Regions from separate parts of the Mesorhizobium sp. M6A.T.Cr.TU.014.01.1.1 genome, predicted to be linked through region 1. Evidence: predicted binding sites of a transcription regulator. Region 1 holds the regulator's gene; each other region holds the start of a gene.
The links. Region 1 encodes LexA, which represses DNA repair genes until DNA is damaged. Its sites were predicted from a motif close to TGTTCNNNNTGTGTTCNG; they were not measured.

Region 1 (5,950 bases):
GTATCGGCGCCAGTGGCTTTTTCCTCGGCAATCCGAAGATCGTCGCTTCCGAAGATGCACCGTTAGCAGCGCGCCTTTCTTCGTCGATCGAAAAGGCGCGTGAAACCATCGCCGACCATATCAGGGACAGCATCGGTGGCGCCGAGGGGGAGATTGCCGCTGCGCTGATCGTCGGCGTGCGTGCCGGCATCCCCGAAGAGATCAACGAATCGATGCGGCGCACCGGCATCTACCACATCATCTCCATTTCCGGCCTGCACATGGCGCTTGTCGCCGGCACCATCATGGGATTGCTGCGCGGCGCCTTTGCGCTGTTTCCCGATTTTTCGTCGCGCCGGCCGGTCAAAAAATATGCGGCTGCAGCCGCACTCCTTTCCATCGCTGCCTATCTCATTTTTTCCGGCATCGCGGTCGCGGCTGAGCGCAGCTTCATCATGCTCGCGGTAATGCTTGTCGCCGTGCTGTTCGACCGGGCTGCGCTCACCATGCGCAATCTTACGATTTCAGCCATCGCCGTCATCGTCGTGTCGCCGCACGAGGTGGTCGGCCCAAGCTTCCAGATGTCCTTCGCCGCGACCGCGGCTCTCGTGGGCGCCTATGCCGGCTGGTCCGACTATCGTGCCGACAAGGCCACGGCGCCGCCACAACGACGGTCACCGGCCGCTTTCGTCACGCGGAAGCTCGTCGCTGGAACCGGCACCATCGCCATGACCTCCATCATTGCCGGCAGCGCCACCGCGCTCTTCGCCATCTGGCACTTCCAGCGCGTCTCGCCGCTCAGTCTGTTTGCCAATCTGGCCGTCATGCCGATCGTCACGGTCGTCATGTTCCTGGCGGTCGTCAGCGCCTTGGCAATGCCTTTCGGCTTCGACGGACCTTTCCTCTACATGATGGGCAAGGGGCTGACGGCCATGATTGCAATATCGGGATGGATCTCCGAACGTTCGCCGGTCGATGCAGTCGGGCTGATTTCGTTGCAGTCGGTTCTGCTGGTGACGGTCGCCCTGGTCATCGCCACGATGGCGACGACATGGTTGCGGCTTGCGGCACTTCCCTTTGCGCTTGCCGGCCTGCTGACGATTTCCGAGACGCGAACCCCCGACGTGCTGATCTCGGAGGATGCGCATCTGGTGGCGCTGCCGATCGGCGGCGGCGAACTTGCCGTCAACCGGGTGCGCTCGAACGAATTCACCACCGACAACTGGAAACATGCGCTGACTTCAGCGACCATTGTCGAGCCGGAGACGTTCGAAAAAGGAGACGTGCGGTTCGACATCGCCGACCCGGCCGACCTGCCGCCGGGAGCGCCTTTCTATTGCACTGCCGGCCTGTGCCTCGCCCGGCATCCGTCCGGCGCGATCATCGCGCTCGCCGACGACCGCAAAATCGCGCGGCCAGCCTGTGCCTTTGCGGACTTGATCGTCATCGACGATGCCACGGCCTATTATAATCCCTGCCGCAACCCGCTGGTCCTCGTCGTGACCAAACGGCAGCTCGCTCGCATGGGCAGTGCCGCCGTCTTTTTCGATCCGCTATCGGCGACGACGCGCGCAGAAATCCGTTTTGCCGTCAAACAGCCATATAGGCCTTGGCATGAGCAGCGGAGATTTTCGCGCGAGGCGAGGGGCCTGCCGCCATACCGTAAGCCTGAGAAACCCAAGAAAGCTGCCGTTCAGTAACGTCGGATCAATCCGACGAGCTTGCCTTGCACCTTGACCCGGTCCGGCCCGAAGATGCGCGTCTCATAGGCCGGGTTGGCGGCTTCCAGGGCGATCGAGGCGCCTTTGCGGCGGAACCGCTTCAGCGTCGCTTCCTCCTCGTCGACCAGGGCGACAATGATCTCGCCAGGCTGGGCGGTGTCGGCGTTGCGAATGATGACCGTGTCGCCGTCGAAGATGCCGGCCTCGATCATCGAATCACCCTTGACCTCCAGCGCGTAGTGCGCGCCGCCGGTGATCATGTCCGGTGGCACCGAGATCGAATGCGTCTGGTGCTGGATGGCATCGATCGGCACACCGGCAGCGATGCGGCCCATCACCGGGATGGAGACAGTGGCAACGACGTCGTCGTCATTGCCGGCCGCAGGCATGCGTGACGGCGCCGGCTTGATCTGTCGGCCGAGGCTGCCCTGCCCAAGGCTGCCCTGAATGACGCTCGGCGAGAATTTGCGTGCCGCATTGAGGCCGGGCGCGATCGAATCGGGCAGGCGCAGCACTTCCAGCGCGCGGGCGCGGTTGGGCAGCCGGCGAATGAAGCCGCGCTCCTCCAGCGCCGTGATCAGCCGATGGATTCCCGATTTGGACGCGAGATCGAGCGCTTCCTTCATCTCGTCAAACGAGGGCGGAATGCCGCTTTCCTTCAGCCGCTCGTGGATGAACATCAGCAGCTCATGTTGTTTGCGTGTCAGCATCGCGACCCCCAACAGAATCAGAAAAACAAACCCAGAACAAACACTATCTGTTCCAGTTGTGTTCCGCAACTGTTTAAAGTTTAATGAATGCGTTGACGTTTTGTTCAGCGTAGCATCAGCACGCTGCAGGCGGTGCCTGTCGCTGCGGGGGGAGCGAATGGCTCGCGCACGATCAGCCCGTTGGCGTCGGCCAGCATTCTGAGCATCGAGGAATCCTGGATGCCGAACGGCGTCGCCTTGAGCGTGCCGGCGTCTTCCTTCACCACGGCGCGTACATAGTCCTGCCTGATATCGTTGGCCGCCATGGCGGCACCGAGCCGCGCCTGACGCATGTCCTGCCGGTAGGCGCGTCCGCCAAGCCGCGCAAGCAGCGGCTTCAGGAAGAGCTGCGTGCAGACCAGGCTCGCCACCGGATTGCCGGGCAGGCCGATGCAGCGGATGTCGCCCAGCCGGCCGAACATCAGCGGCTTGCCGGGCCGCATGGCGATCTTCCAGAAATCGAGCGTCATGCCTTCGCCGGTCAGCACGTCGTGGACGAGGTCGTGGTCGCCGACCGAGGCGCCGCCCAGCGTGACGATGACGTCAGCCCCTGCGTTAACTGCCTTTTTCACCAGCGCGGCAATCGCCTCTTTGCGGTCGGGGGCGATGCCGAGGTCGAGCGCGCTGGCGCCGACCGAGCGGGCCGCGGCAGCGACGCCATAGGCGTTGGACGAGATGATCTGGTCCGGGCCAAGGTCGCTGCCTGGCGGCAGCAATTCGTCGCCGGTGGCGATGATGGCGACCAGCGGCCGTTTCACCACACTGACCTGCGGATGGTTGGCCGACGCTGCCAGCGACAACGCCGCCGGATCAAGCAGGCGGCCTTTCTCCAGCAGAACGTCGCCCTTCAAGAAATCGAGCCCGAGGCGGCGGATGTTGCGGCCTTCAACCGTCGACGCGGTCACTTCGATGCTGCCGCCGCCGAGGTCGCGGACATTCTCCTGGATGACGATGGTGTCAGCGCCTGCGGGAAGCGGCGCGCCGGTGAAGATGCGCACGGCCTGCGCCGGGCCGACTGTTCCGGCAAAGCCGCGTCCGGCCGGCGCCATGCCGATCACCGCAAGTGTTGCCGGCACGGAGGCGACATCCTCGGCCCGCACTGCATAGCCGTCCATGGCGGACGCGTTGAAGGGCGGCTGGGTGCGGAGCGCCGTGAGCGGGTCCGCCAGTATCCGGTCGGCGGCGTCCATCAGGGTGACGCTTTCAGCTTGCAAGGGCGCAGCATCTTCAAGCAGGCGCTCGAGCGCGTCGGCAACCGGAAGCAGCGCCATTATTGGCCTGCCCCTTGGGCGCCTACTTTGTAGACGCCGGATTTGCCGCCGGTCTTTTCCACCAGCCTGATGCCGGAGATCACCATGGCGCGGTCGACCGCCTTAGCCATGTCGTAGATGGTCAGGCAAGCGACCGAGACGGCGGTCAGCGCCTCCATCTCGACGCCGGTCTTGCCGGTGACGCGGGCCAGCGCCGTGACCTTCAGGCCAGGCAGCGTCGCGTCCGGTTCGATGTCGACGGATATCTTGGTCAACAGCAGCGGGTGACAGAGCGGGATCAGCTCATGCGTCCTCTTGGCCGCCATGATGCCGGCGATGCGCGCCGTGCCCAGCACGTCGCCTTTCTTGGCATCGCCGTCGAGGATCATCTTCAGCGTTTCTGGCCGCATCGAGACAAGACCTTCGGCGATCGCCGTGCGGGTCGTTTCCGCCTTGTCGCCGACATCGACCATATTGGCTTCGCCTTTCGCGCCAAGATGGGTGAGGGCAGCCGTCATCGTCAGACGGCCTTAGAACGACGTGCGTCCGTTTGGACGCACATAGCACGCTCTAACACTTTGGATTTATGCATCGTGCTCTCCGAAAATCGATTCCGATTTTCGGGCCGATGCATGAGCCGGCGCCTTGCCCGTCAAAAGCAGGTGCGTTGCGGCGGCCACGTCCTGTTGCCGCATCAGGCTCTCGCCGACGAGGAAGGTGCCGATGTCGCTTTTTTCCAGCCTGCGGCAATCTTCGTGCGAGAAAATACCGCTCTCGCTGACCAGCAGGCGGTCGGCCGGCACCATCGTCGCGAGCCGCTCCGAAGTATCGAGACTGGTTTCGAACGTCCGGAGGTTGCGGTTGTTGATGCCGATCAGCCGTGACGACAGTTTCAGCGCGCGTTCCGTCTCGGCTTCGTCATGCACCTCGATCAGCGCGTCCATGCCGAGCTCGAAAGCCGTCATTTCGAGCTCCCTGGCCACGGCGTCATCGACGCTCGCCATGATGATCAGGATGGCGTCAGCGCCCCACGCACGGGCTTCGAACACCTGATAAGGCTCGAACAGAAAATCCTTGCGCAAGGCGGGCAATGTCACGGCACTGCGCGCATCGGTGAGGAATTCAGGCGCGCCCTGGAAGGACGGCGCGTCGGTCAGCACCGAGAGGCAGGCGGCGCCACCTTTCGCATAGGCCCTGGCCAGTGCCGGCGGATCGAAATCGGCTCGGATCAGGCCCTTGGAAGGGCTCGCCTTCTTGATCTCGGCGATCAGCGCGAAGCTGCCGGATTTGCGCCTGGCTTCAAGGGCCGAGAGAAAGCCGCGCGGCGCATCGGTGTCCTTCGCCCGCGCCTTGATCTCGGCAAGCGGCACGCGCGCCTTCGCCGCCGCGATCTCGTCGCGCTTGTAGGCTTCGATCTTGCGCAGGATATCAGACACGGCTCTATCCGTTCGAAATCTCGACCAGCCGGTCGAGCACTTGCAGCGCCCGGCCGCTGTCGATGGCTTGCGCCGCCGTCGCCATGCCGTCGGCAAGCATCGTCGCCTTGCCAGCCACCACCAGTCCGGCGCCGGCGTTCATCAGCACCGTATCACGAAAGGCGCCGGCGGCGCCGCCCAGCATGTCGCGCAGCGCCTGGGCGTTATAGGCGGCGTCGCCGCCGCGCAACTCGTCCTTGGTGTGCCGCTTCAGCCCGACTGCTTCCGGGGTCAGCGTAAAGCTGCGGATCTCACCGCCGACCAGCTCGGCCACTTGGGTTTCGCCAGTGGTGGTGATTTCGTCATAGCCGTCGCCATGGGCGACCCAGGCGTGTTCGGCGCCCAATGCCTTCAGCGTCTCGGCCACCGGCATGATCCATTCCGGCAAGAAGACGCCCACCATCTGCCTGCTGACACCAGCCGGATTGGAGAGCGGGCCAAGCAGGTTGAAGATGGTGCGGGTGCCGAGCTCGACGCGGGTCGGGCCGACATGCTTCATCGCCGGATGATGCGCCGGCGCGAACATGAAGCCGACGCCTGCATCGTGGATGCAGCGGCTGATCGTTTCCGGCGAGATATCGATCTTGACGCCGAGCGCGGTCAGCACGTCGGCGGCGCCGGTCTGCGAGGACAGTCCGCGATTGCCGTGCTTAGCCACCGGCACGCCACAAGCGGCGACGACGAAGGCGGAAGCGGTCGAGATGTTGACGCTGTGCGAATTGTCGCCGCCGGTGCCGACGATGTCGATGGCGTCAGCGGGCGCATCGACACGCAGC
Region 2 (5,950 bases), on a different contig from region 1:
ACACACCGCGCGATGTCCTCGAACCCGGCGACGTCCTCGACGACAATTTCGCACCGGACGCGGTGAAACTATGGGCGATGATCGAAACGCCCAAGGCACTGCTCAACATCGGACCGATTGCCGAGCTTGGCCGCGATCCGGCCTCGCGGCTGGTCTGTTTCGTTGCCGGAACGAACGATCTGGTCAAGGAAACCGGCATTCTCGCCACGCCCGACCGGCGCTATCTCACACCGTGGCTGATGCAGATGGTGCTCGCGGCGCGCGCCGGTGGCCTTGACCTGCTCGATGGTGTCTTCAATGATTTTCGCGACCTGGACGCTTTTGCGCGCGAATGCGGGGAGGCAGCCGCCATGGGGTTTGACGGCAAGTCGCTGATCCACCCGGCTCAGATCGAGGCGGCGAACCGGGCCTTTGCGCCATCTGCCGAGGCGGTGGCCGAGGCGCGCTCGGTGAAAGAGGCCTTCGCGCTTGCCGAAAATGCCGGCAGCCAAGTGATTGCGCTGAATGGAAAGATGGTCGAGCGGCTGCATCTGACACAGGCCGAAAAACTGCTGGCGAAGGCGGCCGCCATCGGGGCATGATTGGCAACTCACGACAGGAATGAAAAATGAAACTCTACCGCTTTCTGTCCGCTCCGGACGATTCCAGCTTCTGCCACAAGGTAACCGCGGCGCTGAACAAGGGCTGGCACCTGTTCGGCTCACCGACCTATTCCTACGACCAGGAGGCCAAGGCCATGCGCTGCGGCCAGGCCGTGGTGAAGGATATCGAGGGCCAGGAATACGGGCCCGACACCAAGCTCAGCGACTGGTAGGGCGCTGACATCGCTCGTCCTTCGTCATCCTAGTAAAACAAGCTTATCCTGCTGTCCGAGTGAACAGTTCTTGGCGAAAGCCGGAACGGCAGCCAACGGCGGCGCGCACGACCCGATCAGCGCCAAAAATGCAAGTCTGGCGCACTTTCCAATGCTAGTCGTCGCATCGCTGTCGGCCGCGAAAGGCGAAGCAAGCTCTATGACGGGCCGGCGTAGCTGTCCATTGTTTCCCTCGCGGTGCTATTAGTCGTGTTGCCGAGGGCGACCAATCACCGAAAGGCGTCTCCGACAGAAGCTGATCCCATGTCAGCTTGCTAAGTGAACAGTTTTAAAACTGTCCCCGGGTTTCCCTGACGGCGGAAGGCCCGGCATCAAATGCTACGATTCCGAAACCGAATCGAAATAATTTCGCGGCTATGAACGCCGATGGGCGCGCATTTGAGGGGTGGATTGCCATGAGGTTGAGGTTCGAATTGCGGTCGGCACTGGCCCGGATCGTCAGCGCCATGGCGACATCCTGCTATGGTCGTTTTGTCCATTCCCGCGCCGCGAACCTTTCCATCGTCATGGCGCTGAGCCTGCTGCCGTTGGTCGGGGCGATCGGGTTTGCGATCGACTATACCAACGTCCTCCGCGAAAAGAATGAGTTGCAGGCCCTTCTTGACGCCGCCCTGCTGGGGGGCGCGGCGCAGGGCGCCACCTCCGCCGAGGCCACGGCGACGTCCCTGTTCAGCGGGTTCATCGCCGGCAGCCCGGATTTCGCGGCCGACCCGGACCTGAAGGCCAACATGTCCATCAAGCTGGACAACAGTACGCTCTCGGGCAGCGCGACCTACAGCTACCCGCGCTTGTTCCCGTTTGTCTTGGGCGACCCGACCGTCAACGTTCGCGTCACGTCCGCCGTCAAGATGGCCACGTCGGCCGTCCCTTGCATCATCGTCCTTGCGAATAACCCGCAGGCGCTGCTGCTCAATAGTGGCGCCAACGTGGATGCCGAGTCCTGCGTGATCGACGTTCATTCTACCAGGGACCCGGCCTTCATCATGAATGCCGGCGTCACCATGAACATCAGCAAGCTCTGCGTGAAGGGCACGAAATACATCAAGAACGGCGGTACGCTGTCCAAGCTGGAGACGGCATGCGCCGTCACGGCGGATCCCTATGCCGGCGCCATTCCTGAGCCCGCCGTTCCCTCGGCCTGCACCACATCCGGCGCGCGTGACGGACAGACGCAGACCTTGAACCCGGGACTGCACTGCTGGGTGAACTTCAATGGCAGCCCTACCATCACGTTCAATCCGGGCCTTCATATCATCAAGGGACCGATGATCATCAATTCCGGCGCCAAGGTCATCGCCGAAGGCGTCACCTTCTACTTCCCGGATACCGACAGCATGATCCAGGCCAACGGCGCCCTCACAATCACGGCCTCGGCCCCGAGCAGCGGTGCCTACAAGGATATCCTGATGTTAGAAAAGACGAGCGATCCCGCCAACAACGCCAACAAGCGCCAGTATGTGTTCAACGGCTCGAACGGCGAGTCTCTGACTGGGATCATCTATCTGCCCAACCGGGACGTCACCTACAACTCGACCACGAACATCACCTCCAGCAAGATCTCGATGGTCGTGAACACCATGATCATCAACTCCGCCAACTGGAAATTCAGCGGCATCGCCGGCCAGTCGGCGAAGATCTATCTCTCACAGTGATGCGCGCCGGCGCAAATGACGCCGAACCGGAGCAGGATAGCGGCGACGAAGCGTGGGCCGTTACTCCGCCGCCTCTTCGATCCGCTCCATATCATCGTCCGACAGGCCGAAATGATGGCCGATCTCGTGGATCAGCACATGGGTGACGATGTCGCCCAGCGTCTCTTCGTTCTCGGCCCAGTAGTCGAGAATGGCGCGGCGGTAGAGCGTGACGCGGTTCGGCCCCTCGCCGGTCTGCGGATTCCAGCGTTCGGCGATCCCGCGCCCCTCGAACAGGCCGAGCAGGTCGAAGGGCGTTTCTAGCGACAGATCGTCCATGATCTCGTCGGTCGGGAATTCGGCGATCTGGATGACGATCTCGCCGGTCAGCTTGCGAAATTCCTCCGGCAGATGGGCGTAAGCCTCCAGCGCCAGGAACTCCATTTCCTCCATCGATGGCGAAAGCTGGTCGTGCCAGACACGGGTCTTGTAGATGCGGGCCATGCTTTGTCCTTCTGATCCCGGCATATAGGCTTTCGAGCCGAAATCGGCAAATGGCCGGGTTGCCGTCCACACGCGGACAGGAATAAATTCCCCATGACTCCGCTTGACTCTTCGGGCGCCCTCTGGAATCTATTAGAACATAACAGGAACAATTGTGAGTGGAAGCTGACCGTCATGGCGACAAGCGCCGTGGCGCGGGAGACTGTTTTTGCCCTGCGCCGCCAGATCGCGAAGATCGAGGGAACGCTGCCCGAGCGCCTGGAGGCGCCGGCCGGCGCAGCCCCCGTTGATGCGGATGTCACACCCCAGAATCCAACAGCGGATGTCACACCCCAGGGTCTAACAATCGTCCGCCGCGGCCTCGCCGTGGCGCCGCCCGATGCGTTTCTGCGCACCGGCGCCGAGGGTCTCGATACCGCGCTCAGCGGCGGCCTGCCGAAGGCGGCGCTGAGCGAGATCCATGGCGCCGCGACCCGTGATGCCGGGGCCGTCGCCGGCTTCGCCCTGTCGCTCGTCAGCCTGATTCTCAAACAGGGGCCGCGATTGCCGGTCCTGTGGATCGGCACCGCGGAAATCTTCCGGGAGGCGGGCTTCCCCTATGCCAGAGGGCTTCACGCCGTTTTCGGCATCGAGCCGGAGCAATTGCTGTTTTCCGAAGCGCCAAAACTCCTCGACGCGCTGTGGATCGCCGAGGAGGCCGCCCGGATGACGGCGCTCGCCGCCGTCATCCTCGAAATCCGCGGCAGCCCGCAGCGGCTGGATCTCACCGCGACGCGGCGGCTGCACGCCCGGGCGCAGAATGCCGGCCGGCCGGTCTTCCTGCTGCGCCAGGCCGGCGAGGCAGAGCCTACGGCGGCACCCGTTCGCCTCATCCTGTCGGCGGCGCCGTCGGCATCCCGCCAGACGATCGCCGGGCCACTTGCCGGCTCGATCGGCCGTCCCGCCTTCACCGTCAGCATCGGCAAGAGCCGCACGGCCTTGCCAGGACAATTCACACTGGAGTGGAACCCCGATGAACACAGTTTCGAAGAAAGACGGGGCGAGGAAAGAAGGGCAGCGAATTCTGTCCCTGTGGTTCCCGCACCTCGCCGCGGAAAGGGTCCTGCGGCAGCGTCTGGGGCGGTCCTGGCGTTCCCGGCCGTCGGATCACCTGCCGCTGGTGATCAGCCATCGCCAAGCGAACGCGCAGCGCATCGCCGCCCTCGACGAGCGGGCTGAGGCGCTTCACCTGAAGCGCGGCATGGGCATAGCCGACGCGCGCGCCATGCATCCGTCGATCGACGTGGTGGAAGCCGATCCCGAGGCCGACCGCCGCCTGCTCGAAAGTCTTGCCGACTGGTGCGACCGCTACACCCCGCTGGTGGCGCTCGACGCAGCCGATGGCCTGTTCCTCGACGTCACCGGCTGCACCCATCTTTTCGGCGGCGAACGCTCGATGCTCGACGACATCCTGTCGCGCTTTTTCTATCAGGGTTTTGATGTCCGCGCCGGCCTTGCTGCCACGCCAGGTGCTGCCTGGGCGGCAGCGCGGTTTGCCAGTGACCGCATCGTCCCCGGTGGCGAGGAGGAGGCGCTTCTCGCACCCTTGCCGCTGGCGGCGCTGCGCATCGAGCCTGATATCCGCGCCAGCCTGGAAAGCGTGGGCCTGCGCACGGCGGGCGCCGTCATGGCAGCCCCGCGCGCGCCGCTCGCCCGCCGCTTCGGTGTCTCGCTGCTTTTGCGTCTCGACCAGGCGCTCGGCCGCCTCGACGAGGCGGTGTCGCCGCGCCTGCCGGTCGCGCCGCTTTCGGTCGAACGCCACCTCGCAGAACCCATCATGCTGACCGACGAAATAGAGCGGCTGGTGAAAATGCTGGCGACGACTTTGAAGGTGGATCTCGAGCGCCACGGCGAAGGCGCAAGAAGGCTGGCGCTGCTGCTCTTCCGCGTCGACGGGGCCGTCAGCCGGATCGCCGTCGGCACGTCGCGGCCGCTGCGCGAGCCGCTGCTGATCCAAAAATTATTTCACGAAAGGCTAGCCGCGCTCGAACAGGACATCGATGCCGGCTATGGCTTCGATCTCGTGCGCCTCTCCGTCCTGTCGGCCGCCGCCTTCGACATGCAGCAGGCCGATCTCGCCGGCGAGACGCGCGATGACGGCGCCGATATTGCCCTTTTCGCCGATCGCATCCGCGCCCGGCTCGGCGACAGCGCGGTTTTGAAACCGGTTGCCGTCGAGAGCCATCTGCCCGAGCGCGCCGTCGCCACGCTTCCCTTCGCGGAGGCGCCGCAAAGGGTCTCTCCGCCGAAGAAGCCGGACAAGATACAAGACACTAAGCCTGGCTTCCGGCCGGAACGCCCCATCCGGCTGTTCCGTTCGCCCGAACCGATCGAGGTCCCGGCCACCGAAATGCCTGAGGGACCGCCCATGAACTTCCGCTGGCGGCGCGCGCTGTATCGGGTCGCGCGCGCCGAAGGGCCGGAACGCATCGCCCCGGAATGGTGGCGGGAGGCGGCGGGGCAGGAAGACGCGCCGACCCGGGATTATTTCCGCATCGAGGATAGCGACGGCCGCCGTTACTGGCTCTACCGCCAGGGTCTCTACGGCGCCTCTCAAGTCCCGCCGCGCTGGTTCATGCATGGGGTCTTCGCATGAACGCGCTGGCGGCCGTTCCCTATGCCGAATTCGGCATCCAGTCGAATTTCTCGTTCCTGCGCGGCGCCTCGAAACCGGAGGAGCTGGTGGTCGCGGCAAAGTTTTTGGGATTCTCGTCGATCGGGCTTGCCGACCGCAACACGGTGGCCGGTGTCGTGCGCGCCTGGCAGCAGGCCAAGGTGGAAGGCCTTTCCTATCATCCCGGCTGCCGCCTGGTTTTTTGCGACGGCACGCCCGACGTTCTCGCCTATCCGCAGGACCGCAAGGGCTGGGGCCATCTCTGCCGCATGCTGACGCAAGCCAATA
Region 3 (5,950 bases), on a different contig from region 1:
CATCGACACGCCAAGAGCGGAGCCGAGAATTTTCAGGAACAGCGCTTCGCGCTGTAGATGGCCGAGGCGCTTGGAATCATCGAGGCCATCGGGAATGTTGGCGGGATCGAGCACCACCGCTGCCGCGACGACCGGCCCGGCGAGCGGGCCGCGGCCAGCCTCGTCCATTCCCGCGACCGGCCACAGGCCTTCGGCCATCGCCTTCGTCTCGAAGGAGAAATCGGGTCTCTCGACGATTTCGAAGAGAAGCGGAGAATCAGAGCGCGCGCGAGCCATGTTGCGGCGAGGTTCGCATTGGCTCCGATTCTCCGCAAGCCCCTCCGGGTCGGGCGGGGCACCGGACCTAGAGGGCACCGTCTGCAAGCCCGGGGACAAGACAGGCCGGACGGGATCTCTTTATGTGCCGCCGGCGCCGGCGGCACATGATGTCTTCACAGCAACATCAGTTGCTCGGTTGCCTTGGCCGCGACGACGAACTGATCGGTCCTGAGCGACCGCCGCTCGGCGTTGAGCCCCAGCCTTTTGGCTGATATCTCGAAGCGCCGGCCGATCTGCCAGGCATAGGGACCGGCGCCTTTCATGCGCTTGCCCCAATCCGAATCGTAATCCTTGCCGTCGCGCATCGAACGGATCAGCGACATGACGTGACGGTAGCGGTCCGGATAATGGCGCAGCAGCCAATCCTTGAAGATCGGCGCGACTTCCAGCGGCAGGCGCAGCACGACATAGCCGGCCTCGCGCGCTCCTGCTGCACGTGCCGAATCGAGGATGCGTTCCATCTCCTGATCGGTCAGGCCGGGGATGATCGGAGCGACCATGACCGAGGTCGGAATGCCGGCATCCGAAAGTTGCCAGATCGCCTCCAGCCGCTTGGTCGGCGTCGACGCGCGTGGCTCCATCGTTCTGGCCAACATCCGGTCCAATGTCGTCACCGACAGCGCCACCTTGGCCAGCCCGCGTTCGGCCATGCGCGACAGAATGTCGATGTCGCGCGTCACCAGCGCGGATTTGGTGACGATGCCGACCGGGTGGCCGCGCGCCTCCAGCACTTCGAGGATCTCGCGCATGATCCGGTACTGCTTCTCGATCGGTTGGTAGGGATCGGTGTTGGTGCCGATGGCAATGGTGCGCGGCTGATAGCCGTCCTTGGACAGTTCCTTGTCGAGCAGCCGCGCCGCATCCGGCTTGGCGAACAGCTTCGATTCGAAATCCAGCCCTGGCGACAGGCCCATGAAGCTGTGCGTCGGCCGGGCAAAGCAATAGACGCAGCCATGCTCGCAGCCGCGATAGGGGTTGATCGAGCGGTCGAAGGAAATGTCGGGCGACTCGTTACGGGTGATGATGGTGCGCGGCTTCTCGACCTGCACCTCGGTCTTGAAGGGCGGCAGTTCCTCCAGCGAATTCCAGCCATCGTCGAACACATGCCGGCTGACCGGCTCGAACCGGCCGGACGGGTTGATGCCGGCGGAACGGCCGCGATTGCGGTCGGGGCGGACGCGGACGCCACTCTGCTCGATCATTGCATTGGCCATCTCGGCTCTTCCGGCGCCGAAGGCGGCAATGTCGGCACGTACGATCTGTTCCATCTTCGCCCTCTCCCAGGGACTGTCGGCTGGCTGTCGATTCGCTCTGTTCATGAAAATAATCCTATTTTGCCGATGAGAACAAATCAAGAACTTTTTTATGACGCGACGCAAAAACTGGCGTCGCGTTCGGCTTTCCGCTATTCGGCTAACGATGCTCAGCGTTCTCATCCAGACCCTGAATGACGAAGAGAGACTTGCCCGCACGCTCGCCTCGCTGATCGGCGGCGCGGTCGAGGGCGTGGTGCGCGATGTCGTCGTCTGCGACGGCGGCTCGACCGACCAGACGCACCGCGTTGCTGAACATGCCGGCTGCCTTTTTGTGGCGAGCGGCGGCGTTGCTGCCGGTATCAGGCAGGCAAAGGGCGACTGGCTGCTGCTGCTGGAGCCGGGCGCGCGGCTGGCGGAAGGCTGGATCGACGAGGTGGCCGCCCACACGGCCAGGCAAACCATGCCGGCGCGGTTCTCGAGGGCGCGCGGCAGCCGCGTGCCGTTCCTGTCGCGGGTCTTTTCGGGAAACCGGGCACTGGCCGAAGGGCTGGTGATCAGCAAGCGTCAGGCCGCGGCCTTGTCGAAAAACGCCCGCAGCGCCGAAGCCATCGCGCGCGGCCTTGCGACCAAGCGGCTCGACGCCGAGATCTGGGTGGCGCCGGCGAAATGAGGGGCCTTCCTCTGCCGTAGCTTGCTGGGTTAGGCGGCGCGCAAGCCGTGGGCGGAAAGCGGCTTGGTGGAAGCCGTATTGCAGCTACCCTCCTGGGAGGAATGCATACGCTTGTCGCCGTGCGGGAAACTCGCGATACTTGGCAACATTTCGGGGAGATTGCAGATGAATGTATCTAAATTCGTTCGTATCGCCTTGCTGGCAGCAGCTTGGTCAGTGCCGGCGATCGCGTCGGCGCAGGAGTCGTCCCTTTGGTCGGTTTATGAGAACACGCTCAAATCGGCCAAGTACATCGATCTGACCCATGCCTTCGAGCCGGTGCAGCCTGTATGGCCGGGCTTCGCCAATGCCAAGTTCAAACCGACTGTCGCCGGTCGGGACATCGAGGGCTACGTCAAGGCCGGCGAAGAGTTCACTTACGACAAGCATGGGTTCGTCGCGACCGCCTACGAGCTGACGACGGACCAATATGGCACGCAGCTCGATCCGCCCTCCCACTGGAACCCACTCGGTGCAACGATCAGCGACCTGCCGGCCACTTATGCCGTGCGGCCGCTCGTCGTGATCGACATCAGCGGCAAGGTGCAGACTGACGAAGGCTATCACCTTCAGGTCGCCGACATCGAAGAGTGGGAAAAGGAGCACGGCCGCATACCGGAAGGTTCGGTCGTCTTCGTGCGTTCGGATTGGTACAAGAAATGGTCCGATGCCGCCCGCTTCAACCAGAAGCCGTTTCCAGGCGTCAGTTTGGACGCGCTGAAGTTCCTGCATCTGGAGCGGAAGATTCTGTTTCATGGCCATGAGCCGCTCGACACCGACACCACGCCCAATCTCGAAGGCGAACATTGGCTGCTGCACAACGATTTCACCCAGGCAGAAGGCGTTGCAAACCTCGACAAGGTGCCGGAGGCCGGGGCGTTGGTTACAATCGGCTTTGCCAAGCCGCTCGGCGGGTCAGGCGGATATGCGCGTTACATCGCAATTGCACCCGCCGATTGGACGGAGGGTGTTTCGGTCACCGAAGCGCCTGGTGCGCCGCTTTCCCGGCAAACCGCGCCGCTCAAGCGCGACGAGAACGGCGTCTTCCGCCCGACGCCCTGATCGCTGGCGATATCCGGGCGGCCGGGCCATGGCGCGTCCCATTTCACGCGATTGTCGCGCAAGTCGCGACAATCGGTTCAGACGTTCAGCCCCTCCGGCGCTCGCGAAAACGTGACTTTCCCGGCGATAGCCATCGTAATCGTTAGCGCTATCGTGGCGTGGCGCCAGTTCTGCCACGGGAGGCAGCCATGCTCCGCCTATCTGCCGCCGTTCTGCTGATCCTGGCTTTCTGGCCGCTCACCGCTTCGGCCCAGGAACAGCCGCCGCCGTCGAGATGCGTTGCGATCGCGCAAGCGCTGCCGTCGGCCACCTATGCCAGCTTCACAGCGCCAAAGGCGCAGACGCCTATGCTGGCCGAGGCCTTCGTCGACGGCGACGTTACGATCACCTATGCCGGCCATTCGACCTACATCATCGAGACACCCGCCGGCGTCAGGATCGCCACCGACTTTTCCGGCGTCTACGGCGCTGACCCGCTGCCGCGCGTGGTGACCATGAACAAGGCCCACCGCACCCATTATTCGGACCATCCGGATCCCGCCATCGAATATGTGCTGCGCGGTTGGAATCCGGACGGCGGTCCGGCGCGCCACGCTCTTGTCGTGGATGACGTCTACATCCGCAACGTGCCGACGGATATCCGCAATGGCGGCGATCTCGGCAAGGACGGCAACTCCATCTTCATCTTCGAAGTGGCGGGGGTCTGCATCGGCCATCTCGGCCATCTGCACCACCGGCTGGAGGACGCGCATTATGGCGCCATTGGCCGGCTCGACGTCCTTATGGTGCCTATCGACGGCGGCATGACGCTGTCGCTCGACCGGATGACCGAAATCACCGCGCGGCTCTATTCGTCGATGATCCTGCCGATGCATCGCCATTCGACCCCGATCAGTGAGTTCACAGGCAGGATGGGTGACGATTTCGCGGTGGAATTCCTCTCCGGCCGGTCGCTGACGGTCTCGCTGAAGACGCTGCCCGACCGGCCGACGATCATCATCCTCGAAGGGGTCTGATCGCTTCGTCCCGATCTTCTCCGCCGTGCGCAACCTCTTCTTTCCACTCGCTCAAAACACTCGCTGTCGTTTGGCTTCAGGGGGCAGAGTTAGCTGCCCCTCCACTCTGCGGGCCGATGGGACTAACGAGGGCAGCTTCCGGACGTGCCACTCTGGTTGTTGCGGTCATCGCGGAAATTGGTATCATGTTGGTATTGTCGCTATGGGTCCCAGGCGTGACATTCCTCGAATTTTTTGCTGCTGCGCAGAGCAATGGAAGTGATGCGCCGGTCTATAGGCGCCTGCAGGCAGCCCTAGTCGACGCGATCGCCTCGGGCACCTTGAAACCGGGCGCCGTTCTTCCGCCCGAACGTGAGCTTGCCCTTGAACTTGGCATTTCGCGGGTTACCGTGCGTAGAGCGATGGCTGAACTTGTCCGCCAAGGTCTGATTATCCAGCGACATGGCAGCGGAACGTATGTTTCGGGGACGCGCGAGCGCGTCGTGCAAAGCTTGAGCCGACTTTATTCCTTCTCCGAAGACATGACGTCGCGCGGACGGTCGCCAGGTACGCTGTGGCTGGAGCGCGACCTTAGCGTGGCGAATGCCGATGAGGCGCGCCGGCTCGAAATGCCCAATGGCGGGTCTGTCGTTCGGATGTGCCGGCTGCGGCTGGCGGATAAAGAGCCCATTGCGTTGGAAACCTCATTGATTCCGGCTGCTATCCTGCCCGACCCGAAGCAGATCGAAGACTCCCTCTACCGGACATTGCGCGATCTTGGTCATGTTCCGGTCAAGGCCGTTCAGCGTTTCTCGGCGATCAACCTCGACGAAAAGAGCGCCCGCCTTCTCAACGCACCGACGGGCGCTGCAGCGCTCGACATCTACCGGATAACCCGGAGGGAGGATGGCGTCGTCGTTGAATCCAGTCGGTCGATTTTTCGCGGCGACGCCTACGATTTCGTTGCTGAGCTCGGGCTGGGCAGATGAAATATGGTAGCTGCCAGGCGATCCCGGCGCCATCAGCAAACTCTTTCGTGAGACAAGTGCGCACTGATGTTGGGCACGATTGAATCGGCACCGAGGTGACGGTGCATCAGCCAGCATTGCGTGCCATCAGAGATAAGACCAATTCATGACCAGTTATTTCCTTGGCATCGACGCGGGCTCGTCAGTAACCAAAGTCGCGGTATTCGACGAAAAAGGCCAACAGCTCGGCATGGGATTTCGTCGCATCCGTTTGCAAAGACCCTATCCGGGTTGGTCGGAACTCGATCCTGTCCTTGCATGGAACGCGGTGAGCGAGGCGATCCGTGCAGCTCTCGCCAACGCCGGTATCGTGGGAAACGATATTGCCGCCGTGGGTCTGTCGGCGGCCATGGTAGGGGCATGGCTGGTCGATGATACCGGCAGTGCCTTGCGTCCCGGTATCGTTTGGGAAGACAGCCGGGCGCAGGATTTGCTGGAACGGCGGGCGGCCGACGTGCCGGATTTCTATCAAAGGGTCTTCCAATCCGATGGTTGCGTATTACAGCAGGGGTGCACGTTGCCGCTACTTGCTTGGCTGCGAACGTATGAGCCAGATGTGCTGGACAGGGCGGCACATGTCTT

Region 2: EN885_RS30195 (metallopeptidase family protein) is a predicted target of LexA. The motif match lies at 3,143-3,160, and genes of this name have one in related genera.
Region 3: EN885_RS27640 (PA0069 family radical SAM protein) is a predicted target of LexA. The motif match lies at 1,661-1,678, and genes of this name have one in related genera.

Annotation. Positions count from the first base shown of each region.
Region 1 covers NZ_RZPG01000017.1:124,325-130,274, forward strand. The annotation lists gene EN885_RS20130 (ComEC/Rec2 family competence protein) at 1-1,679, shown strand, start outside; gene lexA (transcriptional repressor LexA) at 1,673-2,410, opposite strand; gene glp (gephyrin-like molybdotransferase Glp) at 2,515-3,720, opposite strand; gene moaC (cyclic pyranopterin monophosphate synthase MoaC) at 3,720-4,217, opposite strand; gene trpC (indole-3-glycerol phosphate synthase TrpC) at 4,284-5,135, opposite strand; gene trpD (anthranilate phosphoribosyltransferase) at 5,140-5,950, opposite strand, start outside.
Region 2 covers NZ_RZPG01000038.1:14,656-20,605, forward strand. The annotation lists gene EN885_RS30180 (CoA ester lyase) at 1-581, shown strand, start outside; gene EN885_RS30185 (DUF1737 domain-containing protein) at 608-814, shown strand; gene EN885_RS33725 (hypothetical protein) at 1,143-1,322, opposite strand; gene EN885_RS30190 (pilus assembly protein TadG-related protein) at 1,321-2,526, shown strand; gene EN885_RS30195 (metallopeptidase family protein) at 2,587-3,009, opposite strand; gene EN885_RS34435 (hypothetical protein) at 3,184-4,227, shown strand; gene EN885_RS30205 (DUF6504 family protein) at 4,169-5,644, shown strand; gene EN885_RS30210 (error-prone DNA polymerase) at 5,641-5,950, shown strand, end outside.
Region 3 covers NZ_RZPG01000031.1:27,237-33,186, reverse strand. The annotation lists gene EN885_RS27645 (ribonuclease HII) at 1-276, opposite strand, end outside; gene EN885_RS27640 (PA0069 family radical SAM protein) at 432-1,586, opposite strand; gene EN885_RS27635 (glycosyltransferase) at 1,738-2,244, shown strand; gene EN885_RS27630 (cyclase family protein) at 2,410-3,345, shown strand; gene EN885_RS27625 (MBL fold metallo-hydrolase) at 3,534-4,361, shown strand; gene EN885_RS27620 (GntR family transcriptional regulator) at 4,547-5,329, shown strand; gene EN885_RS27615 (FGGY-family carbohydrate kinase) at 5,475-5,950, shown strand, end outside.